DNA from 4 places in the Mesobacillus jeotgali genome. Region 3 is predicted to be linked to each of the others. Evidence: predicted binding sites of a transcription regulator. Region 3 holds the regulator's gene; each other region holds the start of a gene.
What was found. Region 3 encodes Rex, which represses fermentation and respiration genes when NADH is low (regulators of the CRP and FNR family bind a similar motif). Its sites were predicted from a motif close to TTGTGAAATATTTCACAA; they were not measured.

Region 1: a site for Rex is predicted at 1,487-1,504, ahead of qoxA (cytochrome aa3 quinol oxidase subunit II). Genes of this name have one in related genera too.
Region 2: a site for Rex is predicted at 2,034-2,051, ahead of FOF60_RS14765 (formate/nitrite transporter family protein). Genes of this name have one in related genera too.
Region 4: a site for Rex is predicted at 1,802-1,819, ahead of pflB (formate C-acetyltransferase). Genes of this name have one in related genera too.

Annotation. Positions count from the first base shown of each region.
Region 1 covers NZ_CP109811.1:2,346,105-2,349,306, forward strand. The annotation lists gene qoxB (cytochrome aa3 quinol oxidase subunit I) at 1-422, opposite strand, end outside; gene qoxA (cytochrome aa3 quinol oxidase subunit II) at 412-1,437, opposite strand; gene FOF60_RS11955 (hypothetical protein) at 1,725-1,889, opposite strand; gene FOF60_RS11960 (alpha/beta hydrolase family protein) at 2,013-2,765, shown strand; gene FOF60_RS11965 (oxidoreductase) at 2,787-3,202, shown strand, end outside.
Region 2 covers NZ_CP109811.1:2,887,659-2,890,860, forward strand. The annotation lists gene FOF60_RS14755 (MFS transporter) at 1-625, opposite strand, end outside; gene FOF60_RS14760 (XapX domain-containing protein) at 833-1,003, shown strand; gene FOF60_RS14765 (formate/nitrite transporter family protein) at 1,180-2,016, opposite strand; gene FOF60_RS14770 (endonuclease MutS2) at 2,317-3,202, opposite strand, start outside.
Region 3 covers NZ_CP109811.1:249,577-252,778, forward strand. The annotation lists gene abc-f (ribosomal protection-like ABC-F family protein) at 1-604, opposite strand, end outside; gene moaC (cyclic pyranopterin monophosphate synthase MoaC) at 785-1,279, shown strand; gene FOF60_RS01380 (redox-sensing transcriptional repressor Rex) at 1,307-1,972, shown strand; gene FOF60_RS01385 (YdiK family protein) at 1,999-2,199, opposite strand; gene FOF60_RS01390 (CPBP family intramembrane glutamic endopeptidase) at 2,203-2,934, opposite strand.
Region 4 covers NZ_CP109811.1:2,903,980-2,907,181, reverse strand. The annotation lists gene pflB (formate C-acetyltransferase) at 1-1,715, opposite strand, end outside; gene FOF60_RS14845 (cupredoxin domain-containing protein) at 2,043-2,492, opposite strand; gene FOF60_RS14840 (DHH family phosphoesterase) at 2,633-3,202, shown strand, end outside.

The DNA of each region.
Region 1 (3,202 bases), 2.1 Mb from region 3:
CTAAGGGCATTCAGCTGTGGGAAGGCAACGTCACGTGCACCAATCTGCAGCGGAATTACAAAGTTCATGAGGCCAATCAGCAGCGGCATCGCAACGAATAGAATCATGATGACGCCGTGTGTGGTGAATACCTCGTTATAGTGCTGTGCGTTAAGGAAGTCATTTTCCGGGACGGCTGTCTGGCCCTTCATCATCAGACCATCGATACCGCCGCGGAGAAACATCACGACGCCAAGCAGGATATACATAATCCCAATCTTCTTGTGGTCAACCGTAGTAAACCACTCCGACCAAAGGTAATTCCATTTTTTAAAGTAGGTAAGACCTGCTAATGCACCAACTAATGTCAGGGCAATCCCGATTTGTGATGCGAAAATTAATGGATCACCGGTTACGAAAAATTCATCCCACTTAATGCCCACTGTGGTCACCCCCGTGTGAATCTTCAGTTTCAGATTCTTTATGGTTCATATTTTCATTGTTTTCGTGATTAGAATTCTCATTGTTTCCATCTTTATATTTGTAATTGTCTTTGTCCTCAAAGATCTTTCCTGGCCAGCCATGTCCTCTGTCGTACATCTCCGGATTCGTGTAGTTCTTTGAATGCGGATCAGAGTGGTCGACCCAATCAAGATGCGTATTTGAGAAAGTCTTGCGGCCAAGGTGGGAAGGCTCAAGCATCTTCTCATATTCCTCGAGCGTCATTTTTGGAGCCGTTTCTTTTACATCTTTGATCCATTGATCAAAATCCTTTTGTGTCTGGGAAAGCACTTCGAACTCCATGCCTGCATAGCCCTGGCCATTAAAGTTCGTGTTCTTGCCAACATATGATCCTGGATTATCTGCAACCAGGTAAAGCTGAGTTTCAGCTTTCGCCATCGTGTACTTTTGGCCCGCCAAAGCAGGGATCCAGAAGCTTTGCATCGTGCCTGCTGAGGTCAGTCTGAAATCAATCGGACGATCCTCAGGAATATTCACATAGTTGACGGTTTCAACTCCTTGTTCCGGATAGCTGAAAATCCATTTCCAGTCAGCGGATGTAACGTTGATGACAAGAGGTTCTTTATTTTCATAGCCTTTTGGAATTTCATCTATTGCATAAATTGTTTTGACTGTAGGGATTGTCAAAGCAACGATAATTATAATCGGAATCACTGTCCAAATAATCTCCAATACTGTGCTGCCGTGTTCTTCAGGTGGCTCGTAATCCATATTGTCTTTGCGTTCCCGGTACTTCCAGACGATGAATCCAAATAACCCGAATACAACAACTGTTACAAGTAACATCAGAGCAATCGAAAAGTTGATTAGCTCAAGAATTTGCCTTGCGATTGGTCCCTCCGGATTGAATACCACCATATTGTTTTCACAGCCGCTAAGCAACAGCACAGCCATGATCGAGGTGAGGGAGACCAAAAATAGTTTTGATTTCTTCATCACTGCAGCTCCTTTCAAATATCAACCTTGTTCATTTTATCACAAACTTATGTTCATTTGTTCACAAAGTTGTCGAATGTAACCCGAAAATGAACGGTAAGTTGTGGCAAAAGGTGTGATAAATATCACACTGCTTTATTTGTAATCATTCTAACATGGAAATTGTTACGGTTTTGAAGACAAATGTGAACAAATTATGAAAACAAAAATTGTCATCTTAGTGAATTAAAATTATAATCCATTGACGAAAAAGCAGGGCACTCAAATTGAGGCCCTGCTTCGTAAAATTAAGATACTTTTATTGTTTCTATATATGTTTCCAATGCTGGATGAAATTCCTTTTCATAATGACCAGCCGGACAAGCTTTAATTACAATCGTCTTGCATGAAGGATTATCTTTGACTTCCAGCGTTGCTTTACAACGTGGACATTTTTCAATAAAAAGTTTCATTTTAATATCCCTCCAATAATTCCTATGCGTTTAGTATGAATTATAATCGGATTTATTTCAATGGTTAATAAGACCAATTGTGATAACATTGAAGATATTGTTAATACCGAAAGGAGTTACCCAATGCAACAAGCAGTTTCGCTTTTACATAACAACCAGGTTATGAGAGGGATGGCACATATCCCCCTGGCAGACCAGAAGGCTCCTGCTGTCATTCTCCTGCATGGTTTTACCGGCAGCAAACTAGAGCCTCATCGTTTCTTTTTGAAAATCTCAAGGGAACTCGAAGTTCTTGGGATTGCTAGTTTCCGTTTCGATTTTTTAGGAAGCGGTGAAAGTGATGGGAATTTTGAGGATATGACTGTTTTGAGTGAATTAGCAGAGGCAGAAACAATACTTGATTATGTACGCTCACATCCCAATATTAATAGCGAAAAAGTGATTGTCCTTGGTTTTAGCATGGGAGGATTAGTTGCCAGTCTCCTTGCTGGCGATCATCCAGAGAAAATCGAGAAGCTCATTTTACTCGCTCCAGCTGGTAATATGGCAGAGAAAGCGAATGTCATGGAAAAAAATTCTACTTATATAAAAGATATGAACGCCTACGACATTGGCGGGAATTTAATAGGAAAAGACTTTATTGCTCAGCTAAAATCCATTGAAGTATGGGAAAGGGCTAAATCCTATGAACGGGATGTTTTGATCATCCATGGGTCAAGTGATGAAGTTGTTTCTATTGAAGAATCCAAAGATTATCAGGAGAAATGCTATCAGAGGAAGGCAGCGCTCCGCATTGTGACAGGAGCAGACCATACCTTTAGTTCGTATCAATGGGAAAAAGAAGTCATTGAAAGCATTTGTAGCTTTGTAAAATAGACTCCATGGAGGTGCATCAACATGTTAAAGGATAACTTATCAAGACAAACCGTTATTATTACGGGGGCAAATAGCGGGATTGGCTATGAGGCAGCCAGGAAGCTCTCTGAAAAGGGTGCACACGTCATCCTTGCAGTGAGAAATGAGCAAAAAGGCAAGGCAGCTGTAGATTCCATTCTACAAGGAAATAGTAATGCTTCAGTAGAAATGATGAAGCTGGATCTGGCAGACCTTACAAGTGTCCGCAATTTTTCATCAACTTTTATCGAAAAATTCCATCAACTACATATATTGATTAATAACGCTGGGGTGATGATTCCTCCATTTGGCAAGACAAAGGATGGGTTCGAGCTTCAGTTCGGCAGTAATCACCTTGGACATTTTGCGCTAACAGGCCTTTTACTGCCGCTTCTGAAAAAGACACCAGGTTCTAGAGT
Region 2 (3,202 bases), 2.2 Mb from region 3:
CGAGGAAAATTAAAAATTTTTTCATCTGCATTAAATCCTTCATGCCAGCGAATAGCCCTGCAGGCCGCCCTGAAGGTTCTTTGGGCATTTTCATTGAAAAAGAAGCCGAGATCAATAATGTCAGGAAAAAAGCGTAGAATATCACATGTGGGTTCCACTCAGACAACCGGCCCATAACAAAAACCGCGAGTCCAAATCCCAGTGAACCAAATAATCGGACATTTCCATAATTGACCCCAGCTTTGCTAGTGTACTTCAAGGAAATACTGTCTGATAAAGGAATGATTGCACTCTGAAAAATCGCGAGGAGCGTTGCGATGATCAAGAACGAAATAAATCCATCAAAGAAAACATAACCCAAAGCGGCAACACCTGTTATCAAGGTAGTTAAAGTCAGGAGCATATTATGGGCATTTTTCATGTCAGCAAGCATTCCCCAAAACGGCTGGAAGAAAATCATAATGACTGGACCAATGGACAGGATAATTCCAATCTGATATCCATTTAAATTTTCAACCTCACTTAAGTAAACACTTAATAAAGGAAATAAACTGCCTATGCCAAAAAAAACAAAAAGATAAAAGCCTTGCAAAGTAAAGATATTGCGCTTAACGTGCATGTCCATCTGTATCCTCCGTACTGACAAGTTATAAAGCTATATTTTACCACTATTTTAATATAAGAATAGTTCATTTTGTTTTATGCATTATAAAAGAATAAATAAAGCGTTTTCATTTCATCCAGGTCATGTTAAAATAATGTTGCTATGTGATCAGACGTCTGCTCACTGTAACAATTCATTAACCATCTTGCCAAAAGAGGCGGTGAAAACATGAAAGAAATCATCTTAAGCTTAGTTGCTGGTTTAGTAGTAGGAATCCTTTTTAAATTCCTAAAGCTTCCTCTTCCAGCACCTCCAGTTCTTGCAGGTGTACTCGGAATTGTCGGAGTTTATTTAGGCGGTGTTGTTGGAGAGTGGATTCTGAATTCCTTTAAAGGTTGATCGGCTGCTTATGCATAGACTCTTTCTGTAATCCTCACTTCAGGCAATTCAAAATACTTATCCGAATAGGCACATGCTAAAAGGATTACGACTGCATAGATATGCTCAAATTAAACTGCCAAGGCAGCGAAAAGCAGAAACAAAAATCCACGGAAAGTTCCGCGGATTTTTATTCTTTACAATCGCTTTAAGGCATTTTGTGCATATACTGCCTGGTTTGCAGGTTCGCTTCCCTCTTTCGCTGCCCCTTTCGCATTCAGGTATACATATAGAGTGCCAACAAAAAAGCCTCCGCCTATTATATTTCCCAATGTTACAGGCACAAGGTTGTACAAACTGCCGGCAATACTGACTGTTTCAGGATGCGGTACGAGAAGCGCAATTGAAAAGAGGACCATGTTGGCCACACTGTGCTCGAATCCAGAGACAACAAAAGCAAAGACCAAAAGCATTATGACTCCGATTTTTGCTCCATCTCCTTTTATACTCAATGGAACCCATACAGCAAGGCAAACGAGCCAATTACACAGGATAGCTCGAAAGAACAATTGATAAGCCGGTGTATTCATTTTCATGCTCACAGTTTCCATCATATACTGTGTTTTCTCTGGTGCCAAAAATATTCCTGACAGCATGACAAGAATGGCAAAGAACAATGCTCCAAGTAAATTTCCGGAATAACATGCAATCCAGTTTTCAATGGTATCCTTCCACGTCGTTGCTTTTTTCAAAGAGCTGATTGTCATCATCATTGTGTTGCTTGTGAACAGTTCTCCACCGCCGTACAAAATCAGGATAAGTGCCAATCCGAAAAAGATCGAGCTGGCGATTGGTGTTGCAGCTGAATGAGCATCAAAAAAATATTCACCTAACCTGTAAGAGACCATAATGCCAAAGCCGATATACACGCCAGCAAGCGCTGCACGCAGGATGTACTTACCCTTTGATTCACTAAGATACTCTTTCTTTTTTAATGCAGTGTTGATGGCTAATTCCATTGACTGTTCACTCATTGTTAAGACTCCTCTATTTGTGAATAAAATCACATTTTTGCTGTTAGATTAATCTTAAACCCGAAATCATAGTTTGTTAATAGATAAGACCATGAACTGTTTATGTCCATTTTCGAAGCGTTTTCATTCGCATTGTAGAGAGTATTGATAAGGAATGATCTTTTATACCACTAAATGAATAGGGGAAATCCCTTAGGGTTGGGAGAATTCTTCCTTAACAAGCCTCGCTAATGCTAAAAGAGCCCTTCTGTTAAAAAGGCTCTTATAGCAGGGATCAATTAATAAATTACCTGGTTTGAATCAGGTATCTTCACGTATAATACCTTCTTCGATATGTTTTTTATCCATTCTGTTCAACAGCTTCCTATGCTCTTTGGACTCAAAAATAATATTGAAATCATAGTCTTCCGGATAAAGCTCCGACGCAGGCAAGTTCAGCTTAAGGCGTTTATGATTCACCTCGACTTTTCGCTCCCTGACCTGGACGAGGTAATTCCCCTGATGATCTGGTCCCCTATAAATAACACCCAGTTCCCCGGTGCTTAATACATGAACACTATCTCCCATTTCAAACTTTATCACTGGATTCTTTGAAACCTTAGAAGACTTCTGTCTTTTATGTCGGTTTACTGTGATTTGCCGTTCTCTTGCTTCCAAGGCTGCAGGATCTTCCACAAATAACGAAGTGTAATCATGCTCTGCTTTGTAGGTTATTTCATGAGCCCGTTCAAGCAGCTTTGGATGAATGCCCAGTTTAAGCGCAATCGCAAAAGCCTGGCTTTCCCCTCCCTTTCCGATCCGCAGGCGATAAGTAGGCTTAAGTGTATCAAGATCAAATTCCATCGAACCATTCATGAAATCATCATGATTGTCAGCGAAGTCTTTAATCTCGCTGTAGTGCGTTGTCGCAAATATAGTCGCTCCCTTGTTGTTCAGGTTCTCAAGAATGGCTGTGGCAAGACCCATCCCTTCACCCGGATCAGTCCCTGAGCCCAGCTCATCAAGAAGGACAAGCGTCTTGTCGTTGGCTTCCTTCAGGATCTCTATTATATTGACAATCCTGGAACTGAAGGTGCTCAGATTTTGCTCAATGCTTTGCCCATCTCCTATATCGACAAGGACTTTATGAAAAATTCCCACTGTGCTCCCCTCGTCCACCGGAAGTAGCAGACCGCTTTGGGCCATT
Region 3 (3,202 bases):
GCGTATCAATATCCAGGTGGTTCGTCGGTTCATCCAGTATCAAAATATCCGGGCGGGTCAATAATAGCTTCGCCAATGCGAGTCTAGTTTTCTGTCCGCCGCTTAAAGTGGATATTTTTGTGGAATAATCAAAAGAATGGAAGTTCAGCCCGTGGAGGACGGAACGGATATCGGCTTCATATTGGTAGCCGCCTTTTTCCTTGAACTGGACCTGCAGCAAGTCATACTCTTTTAGGACTCTTTCATATTCTGTCTCGTTTGACAGGATGTCTGGATCCGACATTTTTTCCTCAAGTCTGCGCAAGTCTTTTTCCATGTTGTGCAGATGGTCAAAAACAGCCAGCATTTCATCCCAGATGCTTTTCTCGGACTCCAGACCGGTATTTTGGGCCAGATAGCCAATTGTTGTACCTTTTGGGCGGATGATTTCGCCGCCGTCATGTGATTCGTACCCGGCGATGATTTTTAGCAGGGTTGATTTTCCTGCCCCGTTCCGGCCGACAAGCGCTACTCGGTCATTGGTCTGTATTTCAAACTTTATATTCGATAAAATAAGATCAGCAGCAAAATATTTTGATAGCTGATTAACCTGTAATAAAATCATTATTTTTCACCTCTATTGCCTTAGAGATAGTGTAACCCATTAATATAGGCACGGCAATATGTGCGAACTGCGGTAGGTGGGACGGTATAAAAAAATTCCCTTTGTATTGTGAACATTGAAACAAAGTTCACACACAAGTTTGACAAAATAGTGTATCATTTGGTAGAAAGGAGCTTTTACATGGCAGAATTTACGCATTTTAACGAAGAGGGCAGAGCAAAGATGGTCGATGTGAGTGAAAAAGCGGAGACGGTTCGTACTGCAGTCGCCCATTCAAGCATAACCGTGAATGAAGATATATATGTGAGAATCACTGAAAATAAAATGAAAAAAGGGGATGTCCTTGCAGTGGCACAGGTAGCAGGCATCATGGCGGCGAAAAAAACGTCAGAAATCATCCCGATGTGCCACCCGATTCCATTAACAGGCATTGACCTTTCATTCGAATGGGAGCAAAATGGAAATGACTATATTTTAAATATCGCTGCATCTGTTAAAACAAAAGGGAATACGGGTGTAGAAATGGAAGCGTTAACAGCAGCTTCAGCTTGTGCGCTGACTGTTTATGATATGTGCAAGGCCGTTGATAAAGGCATGGTGATCGGCAAGACGTATCTTGTTGAAAAAACCGGCGGTAAAAACGGTGATTTCAAGAGAGAAGAAAAGTTGAGATAGAAATACGGACAGGGTGGAGGATGGAGAATGACGAATGATGCTATGAAGATTCCGCAGGCAACCGCAAAACGTTTGCCACTGTATTACCGGTTCTTATTGAACTTGCATTCTTCAGGTAAGCAAAGGGTGTCATCCGCGGAATTAAGTGAAGCGGTAAAAGTGGATTCAGCGACAATCCGGAGGGACTTTTCCTACTTTGGAGCTCTGGGTAAAAAGGGGTACGGCTACAATGTCAATTACCTGCTGACTTTTTTCCGAAAGACGCTTGACCAGGATGAACTGACGAAGGTAGCCTTGATTGGTGTCGGAAATCTGGGAACAGCATTTTTGAATTATAATTTTTCCAAGAACAATAATACGAAAATTGAGATCGCCTTTGATGTGGATCCAGGCAAGGTTGGCACGAAAATTGGTGACGTTGCAGTGTATCACATGGATGACCTTGACAAGGTTGTCGTCGAGGAAGGTATCCAGGTCGCAATCCTGACTGTTCCTTCAGCAGTAGCACAGTCGATAACAGACCGATTGGTGCAGGCGAATATCAAGGGAATCCTGAACTTTACACCAGCGAGACTGAATGTGCCGGCGTCCATCAGGATTCATCACATTGATTTGGCGGTTGAATTGCAGTCATTGATTTATTTCTTAAAGCATTATCCAACAGATACTGAAACAACAGAATCGGTAGAATAAAAAATAGCTCCTTCATGATGAAGGAGCTATTTTTTCTGTATATTCTTAAGTTTAAAATGGAACATGATCATCCTGATGCCGGACCCGAAGTCGAACGTGGCAAGGGCTACAAGCAGATAGCTAAAGAATCCCCAGCCTGTCTCATTTACATTCTGGATGGCGAAATAGGTGAATAAGCTGCCTAACAAGATGTAGACAACGCCTGAAAATAAAGGCGATTGCTTCATAACTTAAAATCCCCCAATAAAGCTTTGAATTTTCTCTGCTTCTTTTATCATTCTCTCAATGTCTTCCCTAAATACGGATTGAATCAGTACAACCATTGTATTCATTGTAACATGGGCAATGATTGGCACGATAATCCGCTTTGTTTTTACATAAAGGAAAGCAAAGGTGAATCCCATTGCTGAGTACAGGATCACATGCTCCGGCTCCATATGCGCAAGCGCGAATATGACAGAGCTTATGAGCGCTGAGAAAAAGAAATTCATTTTCTTATGCAGGCTGCCGAATATGATTTTTCGGAAGACGATTTCCTCTAATATAGGGCCAATAATCGAACTGACTAAAATGACAATCGGGAACATTTCGATCAGCTTGATGATTTCCTGTGTATTCTCCGAGCCCATTTCGATTCCAATCATATTCTCGATGCTTGCCGCAATCGATTGGGCGAACAGAGCAAGGAAGACACCAGCGAAAGCCCAGGCTGCTGAGCTTACCGGTGATGAAGCATCACGCAGGTCAGCACCTGTCCTGCGTTCCTTCCTTAGCAGCAGGAGCACAATCACAAGTGTCAGCGAAAAGCTGATCACGAGCCAGTAGGGAATCGAGAGTGTCTCCATTTCTTCCAGGCTTTTTCCCATTGCAGCTCCAATAAAGGCAACAATCGGGATGCCGATGAGGCTTGAAAGCTGCATGGCGATATAGGCGATAATGACGTACCAGTATTCCTTTTTCAATATGATAATCTCCTTCTATTCGGATCGGTCTATGTGTATGCCATAAAAGTTGTTATAAGAATGCTATCTATCCATTTTACTAGTAATCATCAGGAAAGTTCAAATATCAGGGTGTCTCGTGAACATTTTGGTTAAAATTCCGGTGAACTGGCATACTCTTTATGGTGGTCTTTTTTAGCCATGCTGCCGTGGAGTACGCGAAAAATAGTACTTGCTGTCGAAGGGCATGTAGGTAGATTTAGATGTTAATTTTTATAAAAAAAGTTAG
Region 4 (3,202 bases), 2.2 Mb from region 3:
ATGAAGCTTTTCACAAGTTCAACTGCGATGCTGTCAACACGATCATCATTGTTGCCGTATTTAGGGAAATCGCCTTCTGTTTCAAAATCAACGGCAATGCCGTTTTCGTCACGAATTACTTTTACCTTTGCATGCTTGATTGCACTCAATGAATCCGCTACTACGCTTAAGCCTGCAATTCCAGTTGCCATTGTGCGAAGGACTTCTGTATCATGTAGCGCCATTTCGATTCTTTCGTAGCTGTATTTATCATGCATGTAGTGGATGACATTAAGAGTATTGATGTAAAGGCCGGCAAGCCATTCCATTACAGTATCGAATTTGGCCATTACTTCCTTATAGTCAAGCACATCAGAAGTGATCGGGCTCAAAGCCGGAGCAACTTGAATCTTAAGCTTTTCATCGACACCGCCATTGATTGCGTAAAGCAATGCTTTCGCCAGGTTGGCGCGTGCTCCGAAGAACTGCATTTGCTTTCCGATTTCCATCGCTGATACGCAGCATGCGATACCGTAGTCATCGCCATATTCACAGCGCATTAAATCGTCATTTTCATACTGGATAGAGCTAGTTTTGATAGACATCTCAGCACAATACTTCTTGAAATTCTCAGGCAGGGCTGGGGACCATAAAACTGTCAGGTTTGGCTCTGGAGCCGGTCCGAGATTATCAAGTGTATGAAGGAAGCGGAAAGAGTTTTTCGTTACAAGCGATTGCCCGTTGTGTGCCATACCGCCGATTGATTCAGTTACCCATGTTGGATCGCCGCTGAATAACTCGTTGTAGTCAGGAGTACGTGCAAATTTCACGAGGCGGAGCTTCATGACGAAATGATCGACAATCTCCTGTGCTTCTTTTTCAGTAAGTGTTCCATTTTGCAAGTCTCTTTCAATATAGATATCCAGGAAAGTTGCTACACGGCCAAGGCTCATTGCTGCACCATTCTGTTCCTTGATTGCTGCAAGGTATGCGAAGTAGACCCACTGGAAGGCTTCAACAGCATTGGATGCTGGCTTGGAAATATCATAACCATAGCTCTGGGCAAGCTGCTTCAATTCATTCAATGAACGGTATTGCTCTGAAATTTCTTCCCTTAGGCGCATTGTGTCCTCAGTCATGACACTGCTTGTCATTCCATGGTCTTTCTTCTTTTGCTCCATCAGGAAGTCTACACCATAAAGAGCTACACGGCGGTAGTCGCCAATGATGCGGCCGCGTCCATAAGCATCCGGCAGGCCAGTGATGATTCCGGCTTTACGAGCCTGGAGCATTTCTTTTGTATAAACATCGAAAACACCCTGGTTATGCGTTTTGCGGAAGTCAGTGAAGATTTTTTCTACTTCTTTATCCAATTCATAACCATATGCCTCGCAAGCTGCTTTCGCCATACGAATGCCGCCAAAAGGCTGCATAGAACGTTTAAATGGCTTATCGGTCTGGAAGCCTACGACTTTTTCTTTGCTCTGATCAAGATAGCCAGGTCCATGGGATGTAATGGTGGATACCACTTTGGTATCCATATCTAGAACACCGCCGTTGTCGCGTTCCTGCTTTGTCAATTCCATTACCTGCTGCCATAATTGAAGCGTTTCCTCAGTTGCACCTTCAAGGAAGCTGGAATCACCGGTATATTCAGAGAAGTTTTTTAGAATAAAGTCCCTAACATTGATATCTTCCTGCCAAGCACCATTTTTAAAGCCTTTCCATTGTTCCATTTAAATTCACCTCTAAAGTAGATGTTTATATAACAGTTACCACACTTTTATCATACTACGGATATAACAGATTGAGTGTGACATATTTGTGAAATTATGAACAAGATAACAATGATAAGTGTTCAGTTCTTATAATTAAACTTAATTATTTAAACTGTTCTATAATTGTGCGGGTGTTTTTTGATGCTGTTATATAAGAATTTCTTTATGTATATAATTCTATCAGGAAAATTAGTACCGTGTTTATAGTGTTATGTATGTTTTGTGTCAATTTCAAATTGTATCCAAAAGAAAAAACAGGATGCAATATCCTGTTCTCCTTTTGGCTTAATCGACGACGATATAGGCAATCATGGGTCCGTTATGCTCAGCTGAAGGATGAGTCAGACAAATCAGTCTGTAGGTACCCTCTTTATCAAATTGTAAAGGGATGACTGTTTCTTCACCTTTTTTCACTACGCCTTTTATATCGGTTCCTTCAATGATGAAAGGATGTTCTTTTCCGTTGACCCCCAGTATCTTTAAATGAACCTTTTCTCCTTTTTCCATAAAGATTGTTCCTGGGTCCCATCGGTATGCTTCTATTTCCTTGCCATCATCTGTAGTAGACTTGAATTCACCTGTCACCATATGGATTTCTCGGATTTGTTCATTCTGTCCGCCGATTGCCGGAGTGGCATCAGGCTTTAGGCTCAACCATAGGGTACCGACGATGGCAATAAATACGATTAGTCCAAAAAAATATAATGTTCTTCTTCTAAACACAAAGAAATGCATGTTTTCACCTCCTTACTATCCTCTTTAAATATCTATGCTCGTCCCCTGGCTGAACTTGTCTAATTTTTTTTGAATTTTCCCTGTATAGATTAACTGGGCAACAACAAACTATAGATTAGATACAAACCAAGGAGGAAAGTATGTACCGTTTATTTACGCATAATGACTTAGATGGAGTGGCCTGCGGGATTTTATTCAGGCTTGCGTTCGGTGAAAAGGCCGATGTCCGTTATAATTCTGTCTCTGGACTTAACTTCCAGGTGGAGAAATATTTTGACAGAATGAATGACCGCATGAAAAAGGAGGACCACCTTTACATAACCGATTTATCTGTTAACCATGAGAACACTGAAAAAATCAATCAGTTTGTTAATGAAGGGGGAAAGGCAAAGCTGATTGACCACCATAAAACTGCAATGCATTTCAATGAATACAGCTGGGGCAGCGTAATAGTGGAGGATGAATCCGGGACACTGACTAGCGCAGCATCACTTGTATATGACTATTTAGTCCAGGAAAATCATCTGGTTAAAAATGGATCTCTGGATGAGTTTGTTGAACTTGTCAGGCAATATGATACTTGGGACTGGGACATCCTTAAGAATTACAAAGCAAAGAATTTGAACGACCTGTTTTTTATGGTTTCAATAGAAGAATTTGAAGAGCGGATGGTACCTCGTCTGACATCTGGAGATCGTTTTGATTATGAT